3 regions of the Marinomonas sp. ABL3_031 genome follow, and region 1 is predicted to be linked to each of the others. Evidence: predicted binding sites of a transcription regulator. Region 1 holds the regulator's gene; each other region holds the start of a gene.
The links. Region 1 encodes sigma-54, which starts transcription at its own class of promoters, with help from an activator protein. Its sites were predicted from a motif close to TGGCACNNNNNTTGCTNT; they were not measured.
Positions count from the first base shown of each region.

Region 1 (4,971 bases):
GGTTAACGTCAGTGTGCCCAATAAGCGGTCTGAGCGGCTAACGACCAGTAGGTTATCCGTCATATCTGGTAGAGTATTGTGACGACGTAAATAACGGAATACGATATCCACAGTGATGTTCGGACGAATGGTGATGGTATCCGTATTCATCAAGCCACCCGCTGAATCTTCAGAGTAGCTTAATAGTGTTTCGACTCGGGTTCTGTCTTGCGCCGTCATAGACGCAAGAACTTCTTTTACGACTGTTTCAGGTAAGTGTTGTAATAAGTCGGCAAGGTCATCACTTTCAAAATGTTCTGATACTGCGACCAAGCGCTCAGTATCCATTTCTTTTAGGAACTGGGCACCTATGTCTTCACTTAGATATTGAAGGACTTCCCCTTCGTTTTTAGAGTCAATTAACTCCCAAAGTAATTTACGCTCTTTTGGGGGGGAAGATTCGAGTAGACGGGCTACATCTTGCGCAGGTAGAGCGCCGTTAAGCAGATAACGTGCCTGCATAGTGGCCCCAGACTCAAGGGACTCACTAACTGTCTGCAGATGGCTTAACGTTTTTTCTGGCATCAAAACTACTCGTCTTCACCAAAACGATCATTAATCAAAGCCAAGACGGCTTTAATCGCTTCTTCCTCATCTTCTCCATTGGTTTTAACGGTGATTTCAGTACCTTTGCCAGCAGCGAGCATCATCATTGCCATGATGCTTTTGCCGTCAACATTACGGCCATCCTTCTCAATGGTAATATCACATGAGAAACGTGATGTGGTTTCAACCAGCTTGCCTGCAGCACGGGCATGCAGTCCAAGCTTGTTGATAATAGTGATGGATTCTTCCTGCATGCTGTTTCATCCTTATATTAAAGATTCAAAGCTAGTGTACAACTCTTTATTAGTTTGTGCGTTGCGAAGTTTTGCTAGTGCGTCTGGTGACTGCGCTAATTCTGCAATTTGCGCTAAAGTCGATAAGTGTTGATCGCATTCGTGAGGCGGTACAATTAAGGCGAAGATCAAGTCAACAGGCTGTTTGTCGACAGAGTCAAAATCAATAGGACTTTGTAGGGACATAATAACAACGGCTGTATGATTGGCAGATTCAAGACGACAATGTGGAATGGCAATGCCATTTCCTATACCGGTACTACCTAATTTCTCACGTGCCAACAAGGCGTCATAGACAGCTTCATTATCACAATGTAGACGGTTAGAAGTGATCTCCGCCAAACTTTCAAGAACACGTTTTTTGCTAACAATGTCTTGTTTAGCAAGCACAAGATCGGCTTTTAGTAGTGAATTTAATGGCATGATACTTAATACCTGTTAAATCAATCTTTTTCGTTCATTGGAAGGCGGAATATTCATCGCCTCACGATATTTGGCAACGGTACGTCTTGCTACTTGAATGCCTTGATCTGCCAAGATGGTTGCCAGTTTATTATCACTAAGTGGTTTCTTAGCAGGTTCATCAGCCACCAATTTTTTAATCATAGCGCGTATGGCGGTCGAAGAACATTCACCGCCTGATGCAGTATTAACATGGCTTGAAAAGAAGTATTTCAATTCAAAAATGCCTTTTGGTGTATGCATGTATTTTTGCGTAGTGACACGAGAAATAGTGGATTCATGCATGCCTACTTCTTCTGCAACATCGTGTAATACCATAGGTTTCATGGCTTCTTCGCCGAGTTCGAAAAAAGCAATCTGGCGACTCACAATACAACTGGCTACTTTTAACAGAGTTTCATTACGACTTTGTAAACTCTTCATGAACCATTTGGCTTCTTGTAATGAATTTTTGATGTAGCTTACATCTTCTGCAGTAGAGGCTGTGTTAGCCATGGCGGAATAGGTTTCGTTAATCTTGATCGGTGGTAAAGCATCATTATTCAATTCGACTTGCCAAATGCCGTTACGCTTTTTGACTGACACATCTGGTATGACATAATCCGTATCGTCTTCATCAATGGCCGAACCTGGACGCGGGTTAAGTTGCTGAATAAGATGAATAACTTCTTTAAGCGCTTCGTCTTTAAGCTTGGTTTTGCGGCTTAACTGCACGAAGTCTCGACTGCCTAGCAGATTTAAATAATGACTGATCAGGTTTTGTGTGCTTTTGAATAGAGGGTGGTCTTGAAATGCTTCTAATTGCACCAGCAGACAATCGCGTAAATCAATTGAGCATACACCCACAGGGTCAAAGCGTTGCAGTCTGTGTTGTACGGCTTGAATTTCATCCAATTCAAGTTCTTCTAGATCACTTGTAAGAGATTCTAGAATGTCTTCTAATGACATGCTCAGATAACCGTCAGGCTGAACGCAATCAACAATCGCGTAAGCAATCTCCAAATCACGGTCTGACATGTGGGTTAGGTTGAGTTGCCAAATTAAATGGTCTTGAATGCTCTCTGCTGGAGCATTACGACTTTCAAAGTCCATTTCATTATCGAAGCTAGTCGCATCGCTTACGGCGGCTGAGCTTTGGTAGGTATCATCCCAGTTGCTATCAATTGAAAGCTCTTCAGGGATACTTTCCGTCCATTCTGATTCTAATCGGGCTTCTTCGGCTGACTCACTGTTTGCCTTTTCTTTGCTTGTATCGTTTTCGACTTTAGATTCAATGCTAGCAGGTAAGTCGATGGCAGTTAATTCGTCGTCATCTAATTCCAGCAAAGGATTGGATTCAAGGAATTCATGAATCTCTTGTTTTAAATCCAATGTCGAAAGTTGCAGCAAACGAATGGCTTGTTGCAACTGCGGGGTCATGGTTAATTGTTGACCGAGCTTTAGCTGTAAAGACTGCTTCATGGAGCAACTCTGTCTGATTTAATAAATTGGAACGAGTTATGCATATTACTCCCTTTCTACAATAATGATAAGGGGTTACAGGCGGAAGTCGTCGCCTAAATAGACTTTTTTTACTTGTTCATTGTTAATGACTTCACTGGCATCACCAGAAGCTATGATATAACCATTGCCCACAATGTAAGCTTTGTCACAAATATCCAGCGTTTCTCTTACATTATGGTCGGTAATTAAAACGCCAATGCCGTTGTCTTGTAAATGCTTAATAATCAGCTTTATATCGCCTACAGAAATCGGATCAACCCCTGCAAAAGGCTCGTCTAATAAAATGAATTTAGGATTCATTGCCAAAGCACGTGCAATTTCGACTCTGCGACGCTCGCCACCAGACAGGGCCATGCCTAAATTTTTACGAATGTGAGTGATGTTGAATTCTTCCAGTAATGATTCTAGACGTTCCTTCTGCTCAGTTTTAGACAGTTCTTTACGGGTTTCTAAAATGGCTGAAATATTATCTTCAACGGACATTTTTCTGAAAATGGAGGCCTCTTGCGGTAAATATCCCACGCCTTTTTGGGCGCGTACATGCATAGCATCTTGAGTAATGTCTTGGTCGTCAATAAAAATCCCCCCGGCATCATTGGCAACCATACCGACTATCATATAAAAACACGTGGTTTTGCCCGCACCATTTGGGCCCAGCAAACCTACGGCTTGCCCCGATTCAACAGCAACGGAGACGTCTTTCACAACAGGGCGCTTTTTGTAGCTTTTAGCCAGATGTTTTGCTTCCAGTCGAGCCATGGGTTAGTTTGCCTTGCCTGTTTGTGGTTGTAGGGTCATTGATACGCGACCGGAATCTTTTTTCTCGGCACTGAATGTGCCGTCATCGATCCTATAGAGAATATAGTCAGCAGAGATGGAATTTTGCATGCGACTTAGATAGCCCTCACCAATGATTTCAAGTTTACCTTCATCTGTTGAGTAGTGAATTTCATTACCTTTGCTGATAACGATATTGCCACTCCAGTCTACTTGCTGGCTGAATTTAGCCGGAGTGCCGGAAGCCTCTAAACTACTGAACTGCTGAGTTTCAGGGTTGCTCGTTACTTTTAAATATTGAGCTTGGATTTCAATTGAACCTTGTTTAACAAGTACGTTACCTTTATAAATGGCTTGCCCTGTATTTTGGTCAAAGGAAGCTTCATCTGCTTGAATTTCAAGTGGTTTCTCAATGTCGTTAGGTAGGGCAAGGCTATATTGGCTTAATGTTATCAGAGTAATTAAACCAGATAATTTAGTGAATTGTTTCATAATTTCCTCGTACTGATCCTGTCATCACGACTTCTTCTGAATTGATATAAGTAATAATTTTGCCCGCAGAAGTCTTACCTTGAGCAGAGGTAAGAATTGCATCTCCTTGACTGGTTAAGGATTTATCTTGGTCTAAATAATGAATAGTGTCAGCGTGTAAGATCACATCTTCTGATTGCTTATATTTTTTTACGGCTTCTGCATTATTCGACAGCAAAATGTCGTTACTACCATCCTCAATAATGCCTTGCGAAGCGTGAGCGTGCCAACTACCAGATACAGAATATCTATCTATATTTGGATTCTCCAGTAAGGTGCGTGAGGTCTGGATGTAGTGTAGGGTTTGCTCGGCATTGATTCGCTCAATTAAATTTCCTTGTGCATCATACCTCTGCGCTACAACCTGAGTGATAAAATAATCTGGAGTACTACTTAACGACGCAGACTCAACTAAATTGGTCTGGGGTAGATTTTTATACCAAGTCAGCATTGCAATGATAGCGCTAAATAGGGCGATTATCAGTATATTGCGCAGACTTTTAAATGTTTTGTTAGTTGTCATTAAGTCGGGCCACCTGTACCTAGAATGTACAAGTATAAAGCGTAAGCGATCAGTAGTGGTAGTCCTAGCCATTTTGGAATGCTATTACGCTTAGTACGCTTGAAGACAAAAATGGCAATGACCAAGGCCAGTGTTAAACTTAGTGTCCAAGGGTAATCACGGGTCAAAATGCTGTGATCTAGTACGCCTGGTGCTATCAGAGCAGGTAAAGGTAAGACTGTCGCTAAATTAAATATGTTAGAACCTAAGATATTACCGATGGCGATATCGTGATGTCCTTTGCGCACGCTACTGATG
Region 1 covers NZ_JBSWYU010000003.1:191,985-196,955, reverse strand. The annotation lists gene mgtE (magnesium transporter) at 1-564, opposite strand, end outside; gene ACXAH2_RS05380 (HPr family phosphocarrier protein) at 570-839, opposite strand; gene ptsN (PTS IIA-like nitrogen regulatory protein PtsN) at 852-1,301, opposite strand; gene ACXAH2_RS05370 (RNA polymerase factor sigma-54) at 1,317-2,801, opposite strand; gene lptB (LPS export ABC transporter ATP-binding protein) at 2,877-3,602, opposite strand; gene lptA (lipopolysaccharide transport periplasmic protein LptA) at 3,606-4,112, opposite strand; gene lptC (LPS export ABC transporter periplasmic protein LptC) at 4,096-4,674, opposite strand; gene ACXAH2_RS05350 (calcium/sodium antiporter) at 4,674-4,971, opposite strand, start outside.

Region 2 (4,971 bases), on a different contig from region 1:
TCAGGACAGAACACGCGTCATGCCTATCGGACAACTAAGCTTTGGGGATGAAGCTGTCATCGAAGGTCATGTCATGAACTGTGAAGTAAAAATGGGCAAACGCCGTAGTTTACTGTGTCGCATTAAAGATCACAGTGGCAGCTTGGGACTTCGCTTTTTCCATTTCTCTGCCGCACAAAAAAAACAACTAGAAGCTGGCAAGCGTGTTCGTTGCTTCGGCGAGTTACGACGAGGCAGCGCTGGCTTTGAAATCTATCACCCAGAATACAAAATAATCAGCGATGAGGAAGGACCACTAGAATCCAATCAGCTCACGCCCATTTACCCTCTTACCGAAGGCGTGACGCAAACTAAGATTCGCCAATTGTGCGAGCAAGCGTTACAACGCCTCACGCCCTATAATTTAAAAGAATGGCTACCAGACGAAATACGTCAGCAATTTAATTTATCTTCTTTATATGACGCCATTCAGTTTTTACACCACCCAATGCGGGACGCCAATTTAGAGCAACTTAAACAAGGATGTCATCCGGCGCAATACCGTTTGTCTTTTGAAGAATTGATGGCCCATCAACTCTCTCTCATTGGTAAGCGTATAAAAGCTAAGCAAGATCGCAGCATTCAGGTAACCAGCGCAGGCCAACTCAGTGAGCAACTGCTGACACAGTTATCCTTCTCGCCAACCAATGCACAACAAAGAGTGTTTCAAGAAATCTTAAAAGATCTGGCCACAGGTCATCCCATGTTACGTTTGGTACAAGGGGATGTGGGTTCAGGTAAAACCCTTGTCGCTGCTCTGGCTACTGCGGCCGTCGTTCAAGCAGGTTATCAAGTGGCAGTGATGGCCCCCACAGAAATCCTTGCCGAACAGCATTATTTAAATTTTACCCAGTGGTTTGAACCTCTTGGCCTTAAGGTGGCCTGGATGACGGGCAAGCTCAAAGGCAAAAGCCGAGAAACCGAACTGCATAAAATCGCCACTGGGGAAGCCCATATTGTGGTCGGTACGCATGCTTTGTTCCAAGAATCAGTTGAGTTTGATCGTTTGGCTCTGGCCATCATTGATGAACAGCATAGGTTTGGTGTTCATCAGCGTATGGCCTTACGGGAAAAAGGCATGAAACACGGTATTCAGCCACATCAGTTAATCATGACGGCGACCCCTATTCCCCGCACGTTAGCCATGTCAGCTTATGCGGATCTGGATTGTTCCATCATAGATGAACTACCACCAGGTCGAACGCCAGTGAATACCATAGTGGTATCCGACCAACGACGCCAAGAAGTTATAGATAGGGTGCAAAATGCCTGTCAGCAAGGTAAACAAGCTTATTGGGTCTGTACTCTGATTGAGGAATCTGAAGCCTTACAATGCCAGGCTGCAGAAGACACAGCACAGATTCTACAAAAGCAATTAGCAGGGCTTAGTATTGGCCTAGTACATGGCCGTCTCAAAGCACAAGAAAAAGCCGACATCATGAGTCGATTTAAAGCTGGTGACATTCAGCTCTTGGTAGCAACGACTGTGATCGAGGTGGGTGTGGATGTGCCCAACGCCAGTTTAATGGTGATTGAAAACCCTGAGCGCCTCGGTTTAGCTCAATTACACCAACTAAGAGGTCGTGTAGGTCGTGGGCAAGCCGCCAGCCATTGTGTCTTGCTCTATAAAGCGCCGCTTGGTCAGCAAGGCAAAACCAGACTGTCTACCATGCGCGAAACCAGTGATGGCTTTAAAATTGCCGAGAAAGATCTAGAGCTACGTGGACCTGGGGAACTATTGGGAACACGTCAAACTGGTTTGTGGGAATTTAAGGTCGCAGACCTGCAAAGAGACAAATCACTGTTGGATGATGTACAACAAGCAGCGGGACTATTATTTCAGCAGTATCCTGAGCATATTCCACCTTTACTAAGTCGCTGGCTGCCGAATCATGCTCAGTATTTAAATGTCTAAGGAATGCTCACCACTGTGGTGTTCTTCACTTCTTCCATCGCCACATAGGTGCGCGACTCTCGAACGTGCGGCAAGGTCAACAAGGTTTCACCAAGCAGCAATCGATACGAATCCATATTAGAGACGCGTGCCTTTAATAGGTACTCAAAATCCCCTGCAATGAGATGACACTCTAGAATTTCAGGAATTTCCGCTACCGCTGTTTTGAATTCATTAAAGCCTTCAGGTGACGTGGTTTTCAAGCGAATTTCAACAAATACCAACAAACCAGCATCAACTTTCTTTGGATTCACTAGGGCACAGTAGCCTGTAATATAACCATTGCGCTCTAATCGACGTACACGCTCTAAACAAGGAGTGGCACTCAAACCAACACGACTTGCCAATTCAACATTGGATAAACGACCGTTTATTTGCAACTCTCTAAGTATTTTTTTGTCCAATCGATCAAGTGGTTTTGTTGAGTTATCCATTTGATATGGATCTCCTTACTAAACTGCTAAGAATGCTTAAGTTTATCATGCAGAGCACAATTTTGGGAAAGCGCTTTATCCAATATATTTTGTAGGGTTTTTATAGCTTGAAAAAGCACCAAAACAAGGCAAAAAAACCATCATGCACAATTCAAGCTCGCCGATTCTGTAAAACGCCCAAAAAAAGAGCAAAGAAAAACCATTGACCACATTTTAAGGCTTTGTTTTTGTTTATTTTTTTCTCTTACATGGCATGGAATTAAAAAATCATACTTAGTCCAAATTTCGACTAATAAAGTGCAAATAATGAGTAAAATACCTTTCACTTTTGACATTTTATCCTTGACTAAGGCGCAAAAGAGTAATTCTATAGGGGGATGTGACGTTCCGTTAGAGGATTCGTCTGCATATCAAGCACAACAAGAATAATTTAATGTTGGCATTATGTTTGCTTCATCGATCAAATAGATTCAAATCTATCAATAAATACAAAGTTACAATATAAATAAAATCGCCTGGGAGGCTCAAGATAATGAATTCTAAATTAATTACGACCGCTGTAGTTGCCGCTGCGGTTGGAGCAGGGATCACCTTTTCACTTGTAGGTGGAGATAATACAGAAACCACACCTGTTGCAGCGACCACCGCTGAAGCGCCTACTTCAACAACCAGCAGTACTCTTAACAATGTGAAAGCGAAAGGTTTTATTCAGTGTGGTGTTAGCCAAGGGGTTCCAGGATTCTCTAATGCTGATGAGTCTGGTAACTGGTCAGGTATCGATGTTGACGCTTGTCGAGCAACAGCCGCCGCTATTTTCGGGGATGCACAAGCCGTCAAATTCACACCGCTTTCAGCGAAAGAGCGTTTCACAGCACTTCAGTCTGGTGAAATTGACATGTTGGCGCGTAACACAACATGGACCTACACTCGTGATACCGCCTTGGGTCTAGACTTCACAGCAGTGAACTTCTATGACGGTCAAGGTTTCATGGTTCGTAAGGATTTAGGTGTCGAGTCTGCATTGGATCTAGATGGTACAACAGTTTGTACTGAGCAAGGTACAACCACTGAGCTAAACATGGCGGATTTCTTCCGCAAACACGAGATGAACTACGTTCCTGTCGTCGTACAGAAAGCAGACGAAGCACTTTCTGCTTATGCATCAGGTCGCTGTGATGTATTCACTACTGATAAATCTGGTCTAGCAGCACATCGTACTAAATTGTCTGATCCAAGTGCGCACATCATTCTTCCAGAAACCATTTCTAAAGAGCCTCTAGGCCCAGTTGTTCGTCACGGCGATAACCAGTGGAAAGACATCGTAACTTGGGCATTGTTCGTACAAGTAAACGCTGAAGAAATGGGCATCAACTCTCAAAACGTTGCTGAAGTCAAAGGCTCTTCAAAAGATCCTGGTATTCTTCGTCTTCTTGGCGCTGAAGGCAACTTGGGCGAGTCTTTAGGTCTAAGTGCTGATTGGGCTTACAATATCATTGCTGAAGTAGGCAACTACGGTGAAGTGTTCGAAAACAACATTGGTCCGAACACACCAGTAGGTTTACCTCGTGGTATTAACAATCTTTGGACTGAAGGCGGCGTAATGTATGCGCCACCAGTTCGTTAATACCCCTTAAACCTATCTAAAAAATTGGCGCAGCCACTTCACTCTATAAGTGTGCTGCGCCATTTCATATCTGATTACATCTGACGAGCATATCACTGCCTTAAACAAGATGAGCGATAATACAAACTCAAATTCAAGCTTCTTGCATGACGCGGGCAATCGAGCCTTAATCTTTCAAGCAGCATTGTTAGTCATTGTAGTTTTTGTTGGCTATTATTTATTCAGCAATCTACAAGCTAACTTACAAACACGCGGAATTTCTACTGGTTTCAGCTTTTTAAATGAACCAGCGGGCTTCCCCATCCTAATTCACCTCATTGAATACACTGAAGCCAACACCTATGGTCGTGCTTTTGTAGTGGCGTTAATCAACACCTTCGTTATTTCCCTAATGGGTATCGTCCTAGCCACCATTATTGGTGTCATTATGGGTCTCGCCCGTTTGTCTAATAATTGGTTGGTGGCACGCTTAGCAACCGTTTACATTGAGACACTGCGTAACTTACCTTTGCTGTTACAAATGTTCTTCTGGTATTTCGCGGTATTGGCCGCTATGCCCCATCCTCGTGACAGTATTATTTTTGGTGATTTCTTCATCAATATGCGCGGTATCTACTCTCCAAATCCTGAGTTCCAAGACGGTTCAAGTATCGTACTGGTCGCTTTTCTTGCTTCTATCGTGGCGTCTTTCTTCATCGTACGCTGGGCAAAAGAACGCCAGAAAAAAACAGGAGATTGGTTCCCCGCTTACTGGGCGTCTTTAGGTACAATTGTCCTTGTGACCTTGATCGCTTTTGCTGCAACTGGCTTCCCTGTTGAGTTTGACCTACCACAGAAAAGCCGCTTTAACGTGACTGGAGGCATGGTATTAGTGCCTGAATTTGTTGCGGTATTAATTGCTTTGTCCACTTACACAGGGG
Region 2 covers NZ_JBSWYU010000010.1:75,345-80,315, reverse strand. The annotation lists gene recG (ATP-dependent DNA helicase RecG) at 1-1,954, shown strand, start outside; gene lrp (leucine-responsive transcriptional regulator Lrp) at 1,951-2,427, opposite strand; gene ACXAH2_RS12075 (amino acid ABC transporter substrate-binding protein) at 2,960-4,051, shown strand; gene ACXAH2_RS12070 (amino acid ABC transporter permease) at 4,161-4,971, shown strand, end outside.
Region 2: the regulator sigma-54 is predicted to act here: its motif matches at 2,865-2,882, upstream of ACXAH2_RS12075 (amino acid ABC transporter substrate-binding protein).

Region 3 (4,971 bases), on a different contig from region 1:
TCTGTTTCCGCTAATACTGCAGGCTTACAGGCAATAGGATCACGCATCACAGCAAAGCCATCTTTGGTACCGATAGTGAAAGTGAAAAAACCATCAAGATCTTTCAACGCATTTTCTAAAGCCACTTTCAACGAATCACCATTATTTAAGCGCCAAGTCAGGTATCCGGCGGCTACCTCAGAATCATTTTCAGTTTCAAAAGAGATGCCCTCGCGCTTCAATTTATCACGTAGGCGATTATGGTTTGATAATGAGCCGTTGTGCACAAGACATAAATCGGATCCTGTAGAAAACGGATGACTGCCTTCCATGGTCACCGCCGACTCTGTCGCCATGCGAGTATGTCCTATAATATGACTGCCTTTCATACCCTCTAGGTTAAATTTCGAAGCAATGTTTTCTGGAAGGCCCACTTCTTTTAGAATCTCAATCGAATGGCCCGCACTCAGAATCAAAACATCCTTCGCATTCATGGCCATCCAATCACGTACACTCATTTCCGTTGCGTTCACTTTCAGTACTGCCACATTAGCGTTCTGCATCCAGTCCACTTCACAAGCCAATGCGGTGGCTAACTGATCCGCAAGATCTGCCCAATGAAAAGTGTCACTTGGATGACGTAAGGTTAACTTCACCCAATCAGAGGCAACATCATCACCATAAATCGCAAAGCCTGCACTGTCCGGGCCACGATCCGTCATCGCGACCAACATGGGTTCAAAAAGCGCACCCAATTTGCCTTCATATTTATCGTTTTTCAGATAAAGACCCACTATTCCACACATGGCAGAAACCTCTGTTTAATTAATTTTTTAGCTCACTGGTAGCAATTAGAAAAATTCAGCGTAGCGCTTCAGTTCCCAGTCAGAAACATGGCGCAAATATTCACCCCACTCCGCACGCTTAACCTTTAAAAACTCTTCAACAATGTCACGACCCATTGCGTCAACAAACACAGTGTCTTTTTCAAGCTCATCAAGAGCGTCTCCTAACGTCTGTGGGAGAATAGAAATGTTTTTCGCGATAATGTCTTCAAGTGTTAAATTGTATAGGTTGATATTCATTGGTTCACCAGGATCAAGCTCACGCTCAATGCCATCTAAACCCGCCGCAATCAAAGCGGAATGTACAAGATAAGGGTTACAACCTGAGTCAGGTAGACGGAACTCTAAGCGACCATAAGGCACACGAATTAAAGCGGAGCGGTTATTGTCACCATAACACTCATAAGCTGGTGCCCAAGTTGCCCCAGAACTATTACCACCCACCACCAGGCGCTTGTATGAGTTCACTGTTGGCGCCGCAAAGGCACAAATGGCCTTAGCGTGGGCAAGAATACCGGCCGTAAAGTGATAAGCCATTTTTGATAGCCCCATACCATACTTATCACTGTCATCACTAAACAAATTCTTGCCAGATTCATCTGTGATGGATAAATGGAAGTGCATACCATTACCTGTTTTGTCTGCAGCAGGTTTTGGCATAAAAGAACAAATAATGCCCATATCATTGGCTATCTCACCTGCGGCCATACGAACAAACGTAAAACGATCCGCGGATTCGAGAGCATCGCTGTAGGTATAATTGATTTCAAACTGACCGTTCGCATCTTCGTGGTCTATCTGATAGACATCAAAATCAACCGCTTGAAGCGCTTCAACTAAACGCTCCAAAAATTCTCGTGAGCGAGACAAGCCTTTATAGTCATAACATGGCTTATCTAGGGTATCTGAAGCATCCACCGGAGTTAACTGCCCACTTTCCCCTTTTTTAAATAGATAAAACTCTGGCTCCAATCCAGTATTCAGTGTCCAACCTTTTTCTTCCAAACGCTGCAATTGCTTTTTTAGCACCACACGGGAGCAATAAGGATAAGGCGCATTATTAACGTAACCATCACAAGCAAGACGCGCATAACCTGGCTGCCAAGGTACAATACTCAAGGTTGATAGATCTCCACGGGCGAGAAAATCAGGACCATGAGGTTCCATCGCCAATCCAGTAACAGCAAAACCTGCGAACCCAGCACCTTCTTCAACCACATCGAAGATATTTTTTGCCGGTACTGACTTAGTCTTGGCAACACCATGAATGTCAACAAACTGGGCAAGTACATATTTGATCTTATTTGATTCTAAAAAACTTGTGACTTCGTTATATTGCATTACATTACTCCTAAGTTCATTTGGACAACTTATGGAACATTCAAAGCAAGCGACTATCATCATGTTCGCCCGAAAAATTCCTAAAGGGAAACTATTATTCCCTTCAAGAAAGCAAATATCTTGCCACGACATTCTCTTTAAGTAAATTTATTTTCCTTAAAAGAAATAAGCCAATGCTAAGAAGATAATGACTCAAAAAAAAGCTGCTACAATGAGCATACGAAGAATAAGGGTTTTAAGAAAATGACAAGCGACGCACCATCAAGACACATAAAAGCACTTAAAGAGGGCGAAATTAGTCAGGACAGAGAACAGTCGCCACGTTTGAGATTGGAAGATTACATTGCCATGCAAGTAAAACGTAAACGGATGGCACAAAACCTGAAAATAGCGGATGTCGCTCGCATCGCAAAACTCAGTCAAGGCATGGTAAGTAAAATAGAAAACGCGCAAGTATCGACAAGTTTGGATACGCTTGGACGCCTGTGTGATGCAATTGGCCTATCTATTTCACAACTTTTTGCCGACTATGATCGTCCTGAAGGGGGAGCTCAACATACAAAAGCAGGCCAAGGAATGGAAGTAGTCAGAAGAGGAACCGAAAAAGGACATACTTACCATCTACTGAATTACACTCGCGGTGAAACTCAGATTGTTGAACCTTTTCTCATCACAATGGACGATGCAAGTGAAATCTTCCCGACATTTTCTCATCCTGGACAGGAGTTTATTTACATCCTAGAAGGAGAAATCATGTATCGTCACGGTAATAAGCTTTACCACATGGAGAAAGGGGATTCTTTATCCTTCGATTCCAGCATTCCTCACGGACCAGAAGCGTTGCTTGATGTACCGATCAAACTGTTGTCTTTTATCACCCACAGTAAAGAGATCTAACAACGCACTGCAGCAAGTTATTGCTCTTATCTTAACCTCATCGACTTGAGATTAAATACAAATCTATTCTGATCCCCATCATTAAACTCACTAACGTTGCACCGGAGCTTGACTTTCGATCAATAATATATGAAATTTCACATATATTATTTACCACATATTTTTATTATGACGCCTTTAACTTTCTATAAATGCTTGGCAGATGACACTCGTTTAAAGACCTTATTACTGATTTCTCAGACAGGGGAAGCCTGCGTCTGTGATCTACAAGATGCCTTACAATTAGACCAACCAAAAACCTCACGCCATCTGGCAGAGCTACGTAAATGCGGTATTTTACAAGATCAACGTCGAGGCAAATGGGTTTATTACCAAATTCATGAACAACTGCCAGAATGGGCAAAACAAGTCATTCAAAATACGGCTCAACATAATCCTGACTACTATCAGCAAGCTTTAACTATCTTAAAAGCATGCCAAACGGCATCCAACCATTGTTGCTAACCATGAGGTTGATATGAAAATTTTGTACATCTGCACTCACAATCGTTGTCGTAGTATTTTGTCTGAAGCCATTACCAATGGCATGGCTAGCGATATGATCGAAGCCAAAAGCGCGGGCAGCCAACCTGTGGGGGAAGTTCATCCCTTGTCGATTAAATATTTACAGCAAGCAGGCTATGCCACGGACAATCTACACAGCCAGTCTTGGGATGACTTTGAAGACTTTGCCCCCGATCTGGTCATTACTGTATGTGACTCGGCAGCGGGGGAAACCTGCCCAGTATACTTCGGCAAGAGTTTAAAAGTGCATTGGGGGCTTGCTGATCCGTCCAAGTTAGAAGGCGATGAAACAGAAAAACAGCAAGCCTTTATGGCCTGTATTAACACCATTGAAGAAAGGGTGGCGCAGTTGAAAACCTTGGCTTCTCGCCAGCTGGATAAAAACCAGTTGAAATTTGAACTTGAGATTTTGGGGGCACAATAATGAGCCTACTGGATAATCGGCTGCCTAACCTAGACAGTGAGCAATTTCACATTCCTCACCACGATCAATTACAGGTTCAACCCAGCAACCACCAACCGCGCATTTTATTGCTTTATGGGTCATTACGAGAGCGCTCTTACAGTCGCTTAGTGGTGGAAGAAAGCGCGCGTTTACTCACCGCCATGGGCGCTGAAACCCGTATATTCAACCCAACTGGTCTACCGCAAACAGATACGGAAGACGAACATCACCCCAAGGTTAAAGAACTCAGAGACTTAATGATGTGGTCAGAAGGACAAGTCTGGTGTTCTCCTGAGCGTCACGGTTCGATGAGCAGTATCTTCAAAAGCCAAATTGATTGGGTGCCACTAAGCCTTGGTGGAGTAAGACCAACTCAAGGCAAAACCCTTGCCGTCATGCAAGTTTGTGGCGGCTCTCAGTCTTTCAACACAGTCAATCAAATGCGCATTTTAGGCCGCTGGATGCGTATGGTGACCATTCCAAATCAATCTTCTGTCGCCAAAGCTTTCTTAGAGTTTGAAGAAGATGGTCGCATGAAACCTTCGCCTTACTACAATCGCATTGTGGATGTAATGGAAGAGCTGATGAAATTCACCTTGTTGCTCAGAGACAATAAGGAAGTCTTCGTTGACCGCTATTCAGAGCGTGTTGAGAGTGCTGAAGAGCTCAGTAAAAGAGTCAATCAGAAAAGCATTTAATAAATTATTAGGACAACGCCATGGGATTATTTGAACGTTATTTAACTGTCTGGGTAGGGCTGGCCATTCTCGTTGGTATGATGTTGGGCAATTTTATACCTGACGTTTTTGCTGTCATTGCCAACATGGAATACGCCAAAGTCAATTTGGTCATCGCGGTTCTTATCTGGTTAATGATTTACCCTATGATGGTGCAAGTGGA
Region 3 covers NZ_JBSWYU010000004.1:69,672-74,642, reverse strand. The annotation lists gene ACXAH2_RS06450 (class II glutamine amidotransferase) at 1-785, opposite strand, end outside; gene glnT (type III glutamate--ammonia ligase) at 831-2,165, opposite strand; gene ACXAH2_RS06440 (helix-turn-helix domain-containing protein) at 2,409-3,062, shown strand; gene ACXAH2_RS06435 (metalloregulator ArsR/SmtB family transcription factor) at 3,192-3,566, shown strand; gene ACXAH2_RS06430 (arsenate reductase ArsC) at 3,580-4,050, shown strand; gene arsH (arsenical resistance protein ArsH) at 4,050-4,769, shown strand; gene arsB (ACR3 family arsenite efflux transporter) at 4,790-4,971, shown strand, end outside.
Region 3: the regulator sigma-54 is predicted to act here: its motif matches at 2,274-2,291, upstream of glnT (type III glutamate--ammonia ligase).